DNA from 3 places in the Kitasatospora sp. NPDC017646 genome. Region 2 is predicted to be linked to each of the others. Evidence: riboswitches for the same ligand, from Rfam matches in the RefSeq annotation. Region 2 holds a riboswitch; each other region holds the start of a gene.
The links. Region 2 has a riboswitch for cyclic di-AMP ahead of ACH4J0_RS05745 (transglycosylase family protein). Riboswitches for the same ligand answer to the same signal wherever they lie in the genome.

Region 1 (4,780 bases), on a different contig from region 2:
AACGCCAAGCGCCAGGAACGGCTGCACGCCGAGGCCGAGTGGCAGGGCGAGGTCGCGGCCGGGCTGCTGCGCCGCGCCGACCTGGTGACCTGGCCCCGGCTGTACGCGGTGCTTCTGCACGCGCACGGGGTGGACGTGACGGACCTCGCGGCCGTACGGGACTGGCTGACCGGCTTCGCCGGCCTCGACGAGGAGGAACGGCTGGCCGGGTACGAGGCGCTGGTGCCGACCGGCTGGCTGGACGAGCCGGACGAGCAGGGCTGGGGGCCGGGCCGGGTGCTGTCGGTCGGCATGGCCACCGACGGGGCACGGCGGCTGCTGGAGCAGGGCCTGATGCGGCGCAGCTACCGCAACCTGGCCGAGCTGACTGCGCTGGGGCGGCCGATGCCGGACGAACTGGCCGGGGGCTTCGAGGAGTTCGAGGCGGCGGCGGCCGCGGTGGCGCTCGATCTGCTCGGCGAGTGGACGGTGCCCGGGCTGCCGCGACTGCTGGTGGAGGAGTTCCCGGAGCTCGCGCCGGAGCCGGGGGCGGAGGAGATCGAGGCGTACCTGGCGCAGTTGCCGCCGGAGTGAGACGGCGGGGAGCCCCTGGGCGAGCAGGCCCCGGGGGCTCCCCTCCGAGCCCGTTACGGGTTGAGGCCGCGCTGCTGGAGCCAGGGCTCCGGGTCGACCGGGGCGCCGCCGCCGGGGCGGACCTCCAGGTGCAGGTGCGGGCCGGTGACGTTGCCGGTCGCGCCGACCTTGCCGATCTGCTGGCCGGAGGTGACCTGGCCGGAGCCCTTGATGATCGAGGACAGGTGGCAGTACCAGATCTCGGTGCCGTCGGGCAGGGTCTCGACGATCCGGTAGCCGTACGCACCGGACCAGCCGGCCGAGGTGATGGTGCCCTGGCCGACCGCGTGGACCGGGGTGCCGGTGTCGGCGGCGAAGTCCAGGCCGGTGTGCAGATGGGCCCAGTAGCGGGCGCTCTGACCGTAGTGGGCGGAGAGGCTGTAGTCCTTCACCGGCAGGGTGAGGGCGGCGGCCTCGGCCCGCTCGGCCTCCTCGGCGGCGCGCTTGGCCTCGGCCTCCTTGGCGGCGGCCTTGGCCTCGGCCTCCTGGGCGGCCTGCACCCGGGCGCTCTCCTCGGCGGCGGTGCGCTGGCTGTCGGCCTGCTGCTGGATACGGGCGGCGAGCGCGAGTCCGGGGTCGGCGGCCAGGGCGACCGGGGTCTCGTCCGGGGCCTCGACGGCGGGCGCGGCGGCCGGGGTCGCGGAGGCGAAGCCGGTGGCGCCCAGGGTGGCGGCGACGGCGGTGACGCCGAGCAACGGGGAGGCCCCGCGGGTCTGACGCGGCATCCGGTGGCGGTTGGCCTCGGCCTCCGGGGCGAACGGGTCGGCGGGCCCGGCGTCGCGGGGCTCGGAGCCGTTCGGGCCGGGGTGGTCGAGGAGCTGGGTACCGGCTGCGGGGCCGGCCGGGTGTGCCGGGGTGTGCGTCGACGCCACGGAGGCGCGCTCCTTTCCTTCCTTCGCGCCTACCGGGTTAGCTGACGGGTTCGGAGCAGGAAGGTCTCCTACGGCCGGGCCGGAGCCCTGCCGATTCACCCCAAGGAACGGTTCCCCGGCTCCCTGACCTGCCCGGAGGCCGGCCGGCGGGATTAGGCGACGCGCACGGTGCCGTCTGGGTACGGCATTGACGACCGCGCTGCGTTATCAAACGTTAATCCTAGGAGGCCCTGATTCCAAGCCATCCGTCCGCGACGGCCGGGGAACAGGTGATCGGACGTCAACGAACGACCCCTCAACCGCCCGGCCCATCTGAGTACTCCTACTCATGTGCAGCCCGGCCGCCCCGCCGCATCCTGACGCCATGAGCGCACCGATGCAGTCACGCACCACGGCCGCGTACTACGCCCAGGCCGTCCTGTCCTTCGCCATCTCCGGCACGGCCCTCGCCGCCGGGATCGCCTACCTGCCCGTCGGCGGCTGGACCCGGGCCTTCCTCGGGATCGGTCTCCTCTACACCGTCACCTCCTCCTTCACGCTGGCCAAGGTGATCCGGGACCGGCAGGAGTCCTCGGACACCGTCGCCCGGGTCGACCAGGCCCGGCTGGAGAAGCTGCTCAGCGAGCACGACCCGTTCAGGGTCGAGGGGGCCTGAGCGGCGGCTTCCCGCGACCGGTGACGGCCTTGACGGCCTTGACGGCTAAGGCTATTAGCCGTAGCTTTATGGCTATCGGCAGCATCGAGCGAGCCAGTGGAGGCCCACCATGAACGGCACCGTCACCCCGAGCACCCAGTACCTCGACGTCCCCGGCGGCCGCCTCGCGTACGACGACACCCGGCAGGGCGACGGCGCCCCCGTCGTCCTGCTCCCCGGGATGCTCGACTCCCGTCGCGCGTACCGGCACCTCCACCCGCTGCTCACCGCGGCCGGACGCCGGGTCATCACCATGGACCTGCGCGGCTTCGGCGAGTCCTCGATCGCCTGGGACGACTACAGCCCCTCCGCCGTCGCCACCGACGTCCTCGCCCTGCTCGACCACCTCGCCATCGAGCGGGCCGTCCTGGTCGGGCAGTCCTACACCGGCGCGACGGTCGTCAAGCTCGCCGGGGACGCACCCCAGCGGGTCACCGGGATCGCGCTCATCGACGCCTTCGTCGAACACCGGACGAACGCGCTCATGAAGGGCGTCATGGCCGTCATGGGCGCCGCGATGGTCCGGTGGCCCGCGGTCTGGGGCTACTACCTCCGCAAGATGGCCTTCCCCGGCCCCCGGCCCGCCGACCTCGACGGCTACGTGGACGGGCTGGTCGCCGCCCTGCGGACCCCCGGCCGCAGGACCGCCACCCGCGGCCACGTCACCGGCGACTCCGCGCCGATCGGCTGGAGCGCGGCCGTCCGCTGCCCCGCCCTCGTGCTGATGGGCAGCAAGGACCCCGACTTCCCCGAGCCCGAGGCCGTCGCCGACCTCCAGGCCGAGAAGCTCGGCGCGCGGAAGGTCATGATCGAGGGATCCGGCCACTACCCGATGGCCGACAACCCGCAGGCCGTCGCCGACGCCCTGCTGCCCTTCCTCGCCGAACTCGCCTGAGCCCGCCCGGACCCGCCTCCTTCACTCTTCACGCACCACGGAGAACCCGAAGCCATGCCCCGCGTAGGACTGACCCCCGAGCAGGTCGTCGACCACGCCCTCGCCCTCATCGACGAGCAGGGCGCCGAAGCCCTCACCCTGGCCTCCGTCGCCGCCCGCGCCGGAGTCGCCACCCCCTCGCTGTACAAGCACGTCAGCGGCGGGCTCGCCGAACTCCGCCGGCTCGTCGCCGTCCGGGTCACCGGGGAACTGGCCGACCGGCTCGCGGAGGCCGCGCTGGGGCGCAGCGGGGACGACGCCGTCACGGCAGTCCTGCGCGCCTACCAGGCCTACGCCACCGAACACCCCCACCGCTACACGGCCCTCCCCCAGGCCCCCCAACCCGACGACGACCTCACCCGCGCGGCCACCCGCCTCGTCGGCGTCATCGTCGCCGTCCTGCGCGGCTACGGCCTCGACGGCGCCGAGGTGATCCACGCCGCCCGCACCGTCCGCTCCCTCGCCCACGGCTTCGCCGCCCTCTCCATCACCGGCGCCTTCCAGCTCGCCGAGGACGTCACCACCACCCACGACCGCCTCATCACCACCCTCACCACCGGCCTCCACTCGTGGCCGAAGGCGGCGGAATAGGAAGTCGGCCCCGTCGACTTCCCACACCCCACCCGCCCGGCGGACCGGCCCGCCGGCGCCGCAGCGGCGCATGCGAGGAGACAGCGGCAAACGGCGCCCCGGTGCGGGTGGTTACGTGGCGGCGAGCGGGCGCGTGAGGAGTCGGGTCCGTCGACTTCGCGGGGGTGGGGTGGGGACGGGTGCGGCCGTCGGGGGTGGAAATGGGGTATGAAGATTTGGTGCCCATCCCCGAGGACGAGAGCCGGACGAGCGGCCGCAGCCCGATGCGCTGCGTCCGCTTATTGCTGGGTTGCACCAGTGCTGCCGAGTTGCTCGGCACCGTGCTCGCGGAGGGGCCGGGATGGATCACCGGGGAGGGCTCGGCGCTCTATCTGCTGGACTCCGCGGGGATGCTGCGGCTGACCGCCTCGCACGGGTTGCCGGACTGGGCGCACGAGCGGTACGGGCTGGTGGATCCGGCCGGGGACCTGCCGGCCGCGATGGCGCTGCGGCTACGGCGCCCGTACCTGCTGAGCCCGGAGCACACCAGCATCGACTACCCGAACCGGAACGCCGGCATGGGGACCGGGATGGTCGCGGTGGTGACCCTGCCGCTGGTGGTGGACGAGCGGGAGATCGGGGTGCTGGCGCTCGCGCTGGCGCACCGGGGCACCGTGCCGCCGCGGGACCTGGACGTGTTGGAGACGATCGCCGGGGCCTGCGCCCACCGGCTGCACCACCTGCTCGACCACGTGGGGGACCGGGCGGACGACCGGCCGCCGCGGGAGGCGGGGCCGGATCCGGCGCTGGCGCACCCGCTGCTGTCCCTCGCGGTGCGGGCCGCCGGGCACGGTGCCTTCGAACGCGACCTGGTCACCGGGGAGAGCTACTGGGACGCCGCCGCGTTCGCGGTCGCCGGCCGGCCGGTGGCCGCGGACGGGGCCGCGCCGGAGCTGGAGCGGATCGTCCACCCGGAGGACCTGCCGGACGTGCAGGCCGCCCTGGCGGAGGCGCTGGCGAGCGGCGGGCGCTACCGGATCGGCTACCGGGTGCTGCGCCGGGGCGGGAAGGTGGCGCGGGTCGAGGAGTCCGGTGAGG
Region 2 (4,780 bases):
GCGCCGCAGGTGGTCTGCGCGGTGAGCGATCCGAGCAGCACCGGCCCGGTGGCCCGGGAGGCGGACTTCGTCGCCGAATCCGGCCGCGGGCTGCACCTGGTGGAGTCGTTCAGCCGCTCCTGGGGCTGGCACCCGCTGGGCAGCGGCAAGGTGGTCTGGGCCGTGTTCGAGTCGGAACCGGCCGGCGGCAACGGGCTCGGCGGCAGCAGGCTCGACGACGGCGCACTGGGCGGCCACCAGCTCGACGAGCTCGACGGCCGAATCGAAATCGGTGGACGGCACCGGCGCTCGGCCTAGCGCCGCACGGCGCACGGCCGGCCGAGGGACGACCCGGGAGGACCACGCCCCGGGCCCTTCAGCCAGGCCCCCGCGCCGGACCGGACCACGACCCCGGCACCGGTTACCCGCCCGGGTGCTCCGGCCCCGGAGGACGCGGGCAGCCCGCGGGAGCACCCGCGCCACACCGGCAGGCCCTGCCGCACGGTCCACGGGCCCGGACGCAAGCGCGAAGGGCCGTCGCCGGGCAAAGACAAAGGCCGTCGTGGTGTCAGCACCCACGACGGCCCCCCGATGGTGGAGCAGTGGCCGGTCAGACCGCCAGGTGGTCGAACTCCCCGTCCTTGGCCCCCAGCAGCAGGGCGGCGATCTCCGCCCGGGTGTAGATCAGCGCCGGACCGTCCGGGAAGCGCGAGTTGCGCATCGCGACGTCGCCGCCGGGCAGGGCCGCGAACTCGACGCAGTTGCCCTGGGAGTTGCTGTGCCGGCTCTTCTGCCAGACCACCCCCTTGAGATCGGCCGCGGCCATCCCGTTGTAGGTGTGGCTCGAGCCGTGCGTGTCCTGCGAGTCGTGCATAGAAATCTCCCGAAGAGCTCCGGAGTTGTCGTCCAGCGCGGCGCCCCCGGCACCCGCCGAACGAACGGACCGGCCCCGTAACCGGTCCGGCGCAACGCCTCACTTGACGCGATGATAGCCGCAGTGCACGTGCATCAGCACGGGACATTGCAGGTGCACGAGGCCTTTTGTCGGCCGCCCCGAACTCTTCACGGACCCTTCTCCTGACGGTACGTAAACGGACATAGCCGATTGAAACGACGGCTCGTCCATAACCGGCCGTGAGCAGCCCCCCGCTAAATGTTGATCTTCGAATGCCGGGAGTCGCATCTCCGTGACCCTCCGTCAGGCCACCTTCCGGCTGTGAGACATCTCACGCGCCCCGGGTGCAACGCGCCACCCCGTGGGGCGCGTCAGGGCAACTGCATGGGCTCGCGCGGGCGCCGGGCGAGGAATGTCCGGATTGTAGGCAAACCGCCCGGAGCGGAGCGGCTGCAACACGGCCTCCGCACCACGACCACCCGAAACCCGTACGGCAGCCGACTGCAGGCCTGACGGGCCGATGTCCTACGATCTCCGGCATGAGCACCGCAGCCATCCCGGGCGCGCCACTGCCCGTCCGCACTCCAGGCTCCCGTGCGCGGGGGCGCCACCGCCGCCCCGAGCGCCCCGAGATCCGCACCGGCTCGCCGGCCCTGGTGCTCGCCGTTCCCGCGACGGCGGGGCCCGAGTCCCGTTCGGTCGTCGAGGAGCTGCTGTCGATCGTCCGCAGCGAGCACGCCGGCGTCCAGGCCGCGGTCGGCTACCTCCCGGCCGACGGCGCCGAGACCGGGGCCTCCGAGGACCGCACCGTGACGGAGCTGCTGGCGGCGGCCGCCGAGGCCGGACTGCCGACGCCCGTCGTGGTCCCGCTGGTGGCCGGTCCGCACGGCTTCCTGACCGGGCTTCACGCCCTCGCCGCGGAGTTCGGCGCGACCGTCACCGACGCGCTGGGCCCGCATCCGCTGCTCGCCGAGGCCGTCCACGTACGGCTGTCCGAGGCCGGGCTGGCCCGGGCCGACCGGGCCCGGCTGTTCGCCATCGCGACCGCCGCCGACGGCGTGGTGCTGACCACCGTCGGCGGTGAGGACGCGGCCGCCGCGGCCGGGATCACCGGCGTGCTGCTGGCCGCCCGACTGGCCGTCCCGGTCGTCGCCGCGGCACTCGACGTGCCCGGCTCGGTCGCCGGGGCCGTCGACCACCTCAAGGAGACCGGCTCCCAGCGCCCGGCGCTGGCCCCGCTCGTCATCGGCCCGGAGGCGGACTCCGAGCTGCTCGCCACGGCCGCCGAGGAGACCGGCTGCCCGTCGGCGGCGCCGCTGGGCGCGTACCCGACCGTCGGCCAGCTGATCGCCTCCACCTACCTGGCCGCGCTGCCTACGCCGTCGGCGGAGGAGCTGGCCGAGGCCGAGGCGGAGGCCGCGGCCACCGCCGGGGCCGGCGAGGGCTCCCGACGCGCCCACGCGGCCGCCGAGGGGCCCGTGGAGGGCTGACGGCCCCCACGGACCGCCCACTGCCCCACCCGCACCACCGAAGGGCCCGGAACGCCTGAGTTCCGGGCCCTTTCCGCTTGTTCGGATTGCCCGCTAGGAGAGTCAAGAGGCATTGCTCCGTAATGTCCGTTCTGGTGCTATTTGTCGATAAATAGTCGGCGCGTCATCCAGCGCTCGATCCGTCCGCACTCCTCCCGCACGACGAGTGCGCCCCCGATGCAACTCAACACTCCGTCACATCACTCCTGAGACGGAGACAGTTTCGGGAATCCGACGCGAAATTACCGGAAAACGATCATTTCCGATCATGGAATACGACCCATTCGACGTTTTCCATAAACCGTGATGCGCATCACAGGTATTTGCAGTTCGAACTTAAGTCTGCTTAACGTGCTCCCCGTTCGTGACCACACGGACCCAGTTCATCCGCGACGCCGAGTCCTGCCGTCGGATGTCCTGGCAGCGCGAAAACGCATCACGGCAGGAGCGGGGGAACCACAGGTAAGTCGCCCTGGACCGATTCCCGGAAACGGTCCAGGGCTAGGGGTGAAGCCGCGCCCACAGCGCGGCCGGGCAACTCCAGCCCGAATCCGACAGCTCACCTCGCAGGCGTGGGAGAGGACCGCGTCTTCATGCTGCCTTCCAACGGCAACCGCCTGTCCAGCCGCACCCGTCGCGTGATCGCCGCCGTCGGCGTCGCGGGCGTCGGCCTCACCGTCCCCTGCCTCACCACCGGCACCGCCAACGCCGCGTCCGTCGCCACTTGGGACAAGGTCGCCCAGTGCGAGAGCGGCGGCAACTGGAGCATCAACACCGGCAACGGCTTCTACGGCGGCCTGCAGTTCACCTCCAGCACCTGGGCCGCCTTCGGCGGCACCGCGTACGCCGCGCAGGCCAACCTCGCCACCAAGGACCAGCAGATCGCCGTCGCCGAGAAGGTCCTCGCCTCGCAGGGCCCCGGCGCCTGGCCGGTCTGCTCGGTCCAGGCCGGTCTGACCCGGGGCGGCGCCGCGGCCGCGGTCGACACCTCGACGGCCGCAAAGCCCGCCCAGGGCCAGGCCCCGGCCGCGAAGCCCGCCAAGCCGTCCGCGCCCGCCCAGGCCCAGGCCCAGGCCTCCGGAGACTCCGCCTCGGCCGCGGCCGCGGCCAAGTCCGCCAACAGCGGCTGGGCCAAGCAGCGCCAGACGCAGGCCGGCGACTACACCGTCGTCGCGGGCGACTGGCTCTCCTCGATCGCCGACAAGCACCACGTCCAGGGCGGCTGGCAGCACCTGTACGAGCTCAACCGCAGCACCCTCACCGAGGGCCCGGACACCATCTACCCGGGCCAGCAGCTGACCTTGGGTGACGGCACCTCGACCCAGGCCGACCAGTCCTCCACCGCCACCAGGTCCGGCTCGGACTTCACCTGGTTCGACCGCTCGCAGAAGTCCGGCCAGGCCTCGAACGGCGGTGCCGTGGACGCCAAGCCGGTCGCCCAGAGCAAGGCCCCGGCGTCGAAGCCGGCCGCCCAGGCGCAGACCCAGGCCCCGGCCCCGGCCCCGGCCGCCACCGGCAGCATGGCCGCCGCGGTCTCCTTCGCCAAGTCGAAGGTCGGCCAGGCGTACGTCTACGGCGGCACCGGGAACGGTGGTTGGGACTGCTCCGGCCTGACCCAGGCCGCGCTGCGCGCCGCGGGCATCAACATCCCGCGCGTCGCCGCCGACCAGGCCGCCGCCAGCACCCACGTCTCGCTGGACAGCCTGCAGCCGGGCGACCTGCTCTTCTGGTCGAACAACGGTCAGAACTCCGGCGTCTACCACGTCGCCATCTACGTCGGCGGCGGCCAGTACGTCGAGGCCGCCAACCCGAGCTCCGGCGTCCGCATCCAGACCATCGCCAACTGGGCCCCGGACTTCGCCGGCCGGGTCTGAGCACCGCGAACACAGGACGGCTGACAGGTCACAGCTGACAGAACACGGATGACAGCTGACGGCTGACAGCCGTCGCCCGACCGCCCCGGGGAGAGTCTGGTCGCTCCTCCCCGGGGCTTCGGCGCACCCGCACCACCGATCCGCACGCCGGATTCCGTATGGCCGAACTCCGACGCAGCGGGCATGCTGCTGCTACACACCCGAGGAGGAGTCGCCATGGCCCAGGTCACCATCACGCTCGACGCGAACCTTGCGATCGACGCGATGCTGCTCTCCGGTACCGAGAACCCCCAGGACGCCATCGAACTGGTAGTGCGCGACTACCTGGCCCGCGGCCGCCGCACCGAGAGCCGCACCGGCGACGCGGCCGACGGCCGGCGGGAGGTCCCCACCGACCGCCCGAACGTCCAGGAGGGCTGACCGGGCAGCGCGTACGCCGACGGGCCCCGGAGAGCAACCGCCCTCCGGGGCCCGTCATTCGGCGCGGGCCGCCGAACGCCCGC
Region 3 (4,780 bases), on a different contig from region 2:
GGCGAGCCGATCATCCGCACCGCGGCGGCCAGCGCGGCCGCCCCGCGCTCGGAGGCCGGCGGGGCGGTGCCGAGGTCCAGCCGGTCGGTGCCGCGCGTGGCGCGCTGCTCGGCCTCCCGGGCGTCCTGGGCGGCCATCCTGGCCCGCTCGGCGGCGCCCAGGCCGTTGAGCAGCTTCTGCGCCGCGGCCAGCCGCTGCTGGATCTGCTGCTTGTTCTCGGCCAGCGACCGGCGGGCCTGGTCCAGTTCGGCGAGTTTGGCCGCGGTCTCGGCGCGACGCTGGTCGAGCCGGCGCTGACGGGTGACCAGCTCGTGCAGCGTCTCCTGCTGCCGCTCGGCGGCCTGGCCGAGGGTGCGGGCGCGGTCGAGGTAGGCCCCGGGATCGGTGGCGAGCATCAGCTGGACGGTCTGGGTCATCCCGCCGCCGCGGTACTGGGCCCCGGCCACCGTGGCCAGGTCCCCGCGCAGCTGGTTGAACTGTTCCTGGGCGGCGGCGACCTCGCCCTGGAGGTTCGCGGTCTCGGCCAGGAGCCGCTTCTGCGCCTCCTGCGCGGCGTTGTACTTCTCCGACGCCTGCTCGGCCTCGTCGTACAGCTGCTCGACCTGCGCCTTGACGTCCTTGCGTTCGGACGCGTCCGGCGCCCGGGGAGCGGCCTGGGCGCTTCCGGCGGTCGCCACGCCCAGGGCCGTGGTGGCGGCCGCGGTCAGTACCAGCGCACGGGCGAGCAGTTGGGAAGGGCGGTGCACGGGCATGGCGGCAGCGGCTCCAGTCCTGCGGCACGGCCCCGCGGCCGCGCCCCGGTGGGCGGCCGTCGAGCGGGAGTCCGGTGGCAGACGTTAGCGAGTCCGGGCAAGTGAGTCCAAACCCCTCCGGACCCGAATATTTGAGCCCTATTCGGACATCGGAGCGAGTCCCCGGAAAAGCCGCAGGCCCGGCCCTCCGTGACGGAGGGCCGGGCCCGTGAACGCCGATGTGCGATCAGACCCGCACGATGGAAGCCAGCGGCATGTTGGAAACGGCCTCGTAGCGGACCGAGGCGCCCGGCTTGGGGGCGTGCAGCACCTGGCCGTTGCCCGCGTAGATGCCGACGTGGTGGGCGTCGCCGTAGAAGATCAGCAGGTCGCCGGGCTGGGCCTGGGAGAGGTCCGTGCCGATCCGGGTGCCGGCGCCGGCCTGCTCCTGCGAGGTGCGCGGCAGCGACACGCCGGCCTGGTTGAACGCCCAGACCATCAGGCCGGAGCAGTCGAAGGAGCCCGGGCCGGTGGCACCCCAGACGTACGGGCTGCCGACCTTGGTCGCGGCGGCGGCCAGTGCGGCGGCGCCGTGCGAGCTACCGGGGGCGATCGTGACCGGCGAGGAGCCGAGGTCGGTGCGGCCGCTGTCGCGCGAGGCACGGTCGGAGCCGGACGACTGGGAGGCCTTCGCGGCGGCGTCCGCCTTGGCCTTGGCGTCGGCGGCGGCCTTGTCCTCAGCCGCCTTGATCGCCTGGCGCTCCTGCTCGGTCAGCGTGTTGAGCAGGTCCTGGGCGGCCTTCAGCTTGTTCTGGACGTCCTCCTTGGAGGACTTCAGCTGCTGGGTGGTGGACTCCAGCTCGGCGAGCTTGCCCTGCGCCTCGGTGCGGTCCTGGTCCAGCTTGCGCTGCTGGTCCTGGAGCTGCTTCAGCTGGTTCTTCTGGGTGTCACCGGCCTGGTTCAGCGCCCCGGCCTGGTTGAGGAAGTTGTCCGGGCTGGAGGAGAACATCAGCTGGACGGTCGGGGATATGCCGCCGTTGCGGTACTGCTCGCCCGCGATCTCGGCGAGACCGCCCTGGAGGTCGGTCACCTGCGCCTGCTGGCGGGCCACCTGGTCCTGCATGCCGGAGACCTGCTTCTCCAGCTCCTGCTGCTTCTCCTGCGCCGCGTTGTACTTCTCGGTCGCCTGCTCGGCCTGCTCGTTGAGCTGGTCGACCTGCTCCTTGACCTGGTCCTTGGTCGGCTGCGGGTCGGCGTGCGCGCCGGTCTGCGCGGAGAGGGCGACGGCCGCGGCGGCGAACCCGGTCAGGATCGAGACGCGAGCGCGGCTGGCGGGCTTGGGACGACGATGGGACGCCACGAAGGCGGACTCCTTCTTCCTACTCCGCCTACCGGGTGAGCTGACGGGTTCGGGCCGGAAGCATGCCCTACGACGCCTCACGGCCCACCAACGGCCGACCTGGCGCCGATTCACCCCGGAGGAACGTGGTTCCCCGGCTCCGCTCCGCAGCGCCCCCGACCACTGGGCTCCCCTGTCGGGCAGTCGCTTCGACCGCCCCGCTGTTTCGCGAACTCGACGGAAACCACCGCCGCCACCCGGGCTGGGTGATCGACAGTGCGGTGGTTCGGGGCACGACCCTAGTAACTGAACCGTGATCCGTTCAAATCCTTGTCAGAAAAAAGATGGAAGAGTGCCCATGTTCTTTTGTGAAAATGACTGATCGTGATCGCCGCTGCACACAAAGCTGATCGACGCTCACCGGGCGGACGAGGAGCGGGCGAACCCGAAGCGCCACCCCCCGGATCGGGAGGTGGCGCGGATCACAGGGCCGGGGTCGACCGCCCGGCGTGTCGGGCCGTCAGACCCGGCGGATCGTGTTGATCGGCATCGCGTCGGCCTTCATCACCTTCACCACGTCGCCGGTGTGCGGCGCGTGGACCACCATGCCGTTGCCGATGTACATCCCGACGTGGTGCCGGTCGCTGCCGTAGATCACCAGGTCGCCGGGCTGGGCCTGGTCCAGCGACGGCACCCGGGTACCGACGTTGCCCTGCTCCTGCGAGGTGCGCGGCAGCGAGACCCCGGCCTGGGCGTACGACCAGACCATCAGGCCCGAGCAGTCGAAGGTGTTCGGCCCGGTGGAGCCCCACACGTACGGCGAGCCCTGCTTGCTCATCGCCTTGGCCACGGCCACGGCCGCGTAGCCGCTGGCCGGCGGCAGGCTGCTGAGGTCGACCCGGGCGGCGGCGCGCGAGGCGCGGTCGTCCTGCTGCTGCTGGGCCTTCAGCGCGGCCCGGTCGGCGGCGCTGAGCGAGTTCAGCAGGTCCTGCGCGGCCTTCAGCTTGGTGTTGACGTCCGCCTTGGCCTGGTTGAGGTCCTTGGTGGTGGAGTCCAGCGAGGCCAGCACGGCGGCCGCCTCGGCCTTCTCCTGGTCCAGCCGGCGCTGCTGGTCGAGCAGGCCCTTGAGCGCCTCGGTCTGGCTCTCGCTGGCCTGCTGGACGCTCGACGCCTTGTCCAGGTAGCCGGACGGGTCGGAGGAGAGCATCAGCTGGACGGACGGGTCGATGCCACCGGTGCGGTACTGCTCGCCCGCGACCTGGGACAGGCCGGTCTGCAGCTGGCTCATCTGGTCCTGGCTGCGGGCCACCTGGTCCTGCAGCTGGTCGGCCTGCTTGCGGAGCTGGTCGGCGCGCTCCTTGGCACCGTTGTACTTCTCCGCCGCCTGCTCCTGCTCCTGTTGGAGCTGGTCGATCTGCGCCTTGACGTCGGACGTGTTCGGCTGCGGCGCGGCGTGCGCGGCCACCTGGGCGGAGAGGGCGACCGCAGTCGCAGCGGCAGCGGTGAGCACGGAGACCCGCGCGCGGCTCGGCTGCTTGGGACGGCGGTGGGAGGCCAAGGGACCGGCTCCTTCTTCCATCGGACTCACCTGTTCGGGTGAGATTCCGGAAAATAGGTTTGACGCCAGACCCTAGTGAAGATCTATCCGTTTTGCCACTCCCCCGAAGGTGTGAACGCCGGTTCCCACCCTCACTTCACCGGATCCGCACACCCCCGCGAAAAGCACCCGAAACGGGCACTGACCAGGCGTCACGTCCGCCGGAGCGGTCAGGGCCGGGCCAGCCGGTTCAGCAGCAGCACCGAGGCCACCGGGCGCGCGCCCGCCTTCCGCACGCCCTCCGCGACCTCCCGGTCGGTGGACACCACCACCACCGGACGGCCCTGCGGTTCGGCCCGGACCAGACGGCGGATCAGCTCGTCCGCGGTCTCCCCGGTCCGACTGAACCGTACCCGCACCCCGCGCGGTGGCGCCATGATGACCGGCACGTCCAGGTCCTGCCCGTCGAACACACAGGTGACCTCCGCCTGGGTGCGCTGGGCCAGCATCGCCAGCCCGCCCAGCAGCCGGATCCGCTGCTGCTCCAGCGGCAGCGTCGGGTACCCGGTCTTGGTCACGTTGTAGCCGTCCACCACCAGGTGCACCTGCGGGATCGCCAGCAGTTGGTCCAGCAGCGCCGGATCGTCCTCGGCCAGGCCGCGCCGGGCCACGTCGTGCGGCGAGGCCGCCCCCGGCACCACCGCCTCCACCGTGTCCGCCGGCCGGATCTGGGAGACCGGCAGCGCCAGCTCGCGCTGCAGGCCCTGCGCCGACTGCAGCACGGTGTCCAGCAGCAGCCGCAGCCGCATGTCCTCGACGCTGCGCCCCTCGCGGGCCGACCGGCGGCCCTGCTCGGCGGCGTTCTCCAGCTCGGACACCCGGTGCCGCAGCCGCCGGGCCTCGCCCTCGGCCGCACTGCGCTCCGCCGCGGCCTGCGCCTTCGCGGCCTCCAGCTCCCCGGTCACCCGCCGGGTCTCGGCCTGCGCCCGGCGGGTGTCGCTCTCCAGCGACCGCACCTTCTTGCGCAGCGACTCGGCCTCCCGCCGGACGCCCTCGAACTCCGCGCGCTGACGGTCCAGGTCCGCCCGCGCCGCGGCCCGGACCTCGGCCAGCTCGGCCTGCAGCTTCTCCACCAGCCGGGTGGCCTCCGCCGCCGCGTCCTCGGCGCCGGCC

Region 1: it holds a riboswitch for cyclic di-AMP, as region 2 does, so the genes downstream of both, ACH4J0_RS31390 (M23 family metallopeptidase) here and ACH4J0_RS05745 (transglycosylase family protein) in region 2, are expected to answer to the same signal.
Region 3: it holds a riboswitch for cyclic di-AMP, as region 2 does, so the genes downstream of both, ACH4J0_RS05070 (NlpC/P60 family protein) here and ACH4J0_RS05745 (transglycosylase family protein) in region 2, are expected to answer to the same signal.

The regions. Positions count from the first base shown of each region.
Region 1 covers NZ_JBIRJC010000028.1:29,469-34,248, forward strand. Annotated here, with positions in the region: gene ACH4J0_RS31385 (hypothetical protein) at 1-573, shown strand, start outside; gene ACH4J0_RS31390 (M23 family metallopeptidase) at 627-1,484, opposite strand; cyclic di-AMP (ydaO/yuaA leader) riboswitch at 1,497-1,653, opposite strand; gene ACH4J0_RS31395 (YiaA/YiaB family inner membrane protein) at 1,849-2,139, shown strand; gene ACH4J0_RS31400 (alpha/beta fold hydrolase) at 2,249-3,073, shown strand; gene ACH4J0_RS31405 (TetR/AcrR family transcriptional regulator) at 3,128-3,703, shown strand; gene ACH4J0_RS31410 (SpoIIE family protein phosphatase) at 3,922-4,780, shown strand, end outside.
Region 2 covers NZ_JBIRJC010000003.1:13,138-17,917, forward strand. Annotated here, with positions in the region: partial or broken gene ACH4J0_RS05730 (ATP-binding protein) at 1-168, shown strand, start outside; gene ACH4J0_RS05735 (DUF397 domain-containing protein) at 590-853, opposite strand; gene ACH4J0_RS05740 (hypothetical protein) at 1,414-2,364, shown strand; cyclic di-AMP (ydaO/yuaA leader) riboswitch at 2,826-2,989, shown strand; gene ACH4J0_RS05745 (transglycosylase family protein) at 2,997-4,277, shown strand; gene ACH4J0_RS05750 (hypothetical protein) at 4,494-4,697, shown strand.
Region 3 covers NZ_JBIRJC010000002.1:436,965-441,744, reverse strand. Annotated here, with positions in the region: gene ACH4J0_RS05075 (NlpC/P60 family protein) at 1-752, opposite strand, end outside; gene ACH4J0_RS05070 (NlpC/P60 family protein) at 979-2,091, opposite strand; cyclic di-AMP (ydaO/yuaA leader) riboswitch at 2,102-2,253, opposite strand; gene ACH4J0_RS05065 (NlpC/P60 family protein) at 2,591-3,628, opposite strand; gene ACH4J0_RS05060 (NYN domain-containing protein) at 3,838-4,780, opposite strand, start outside.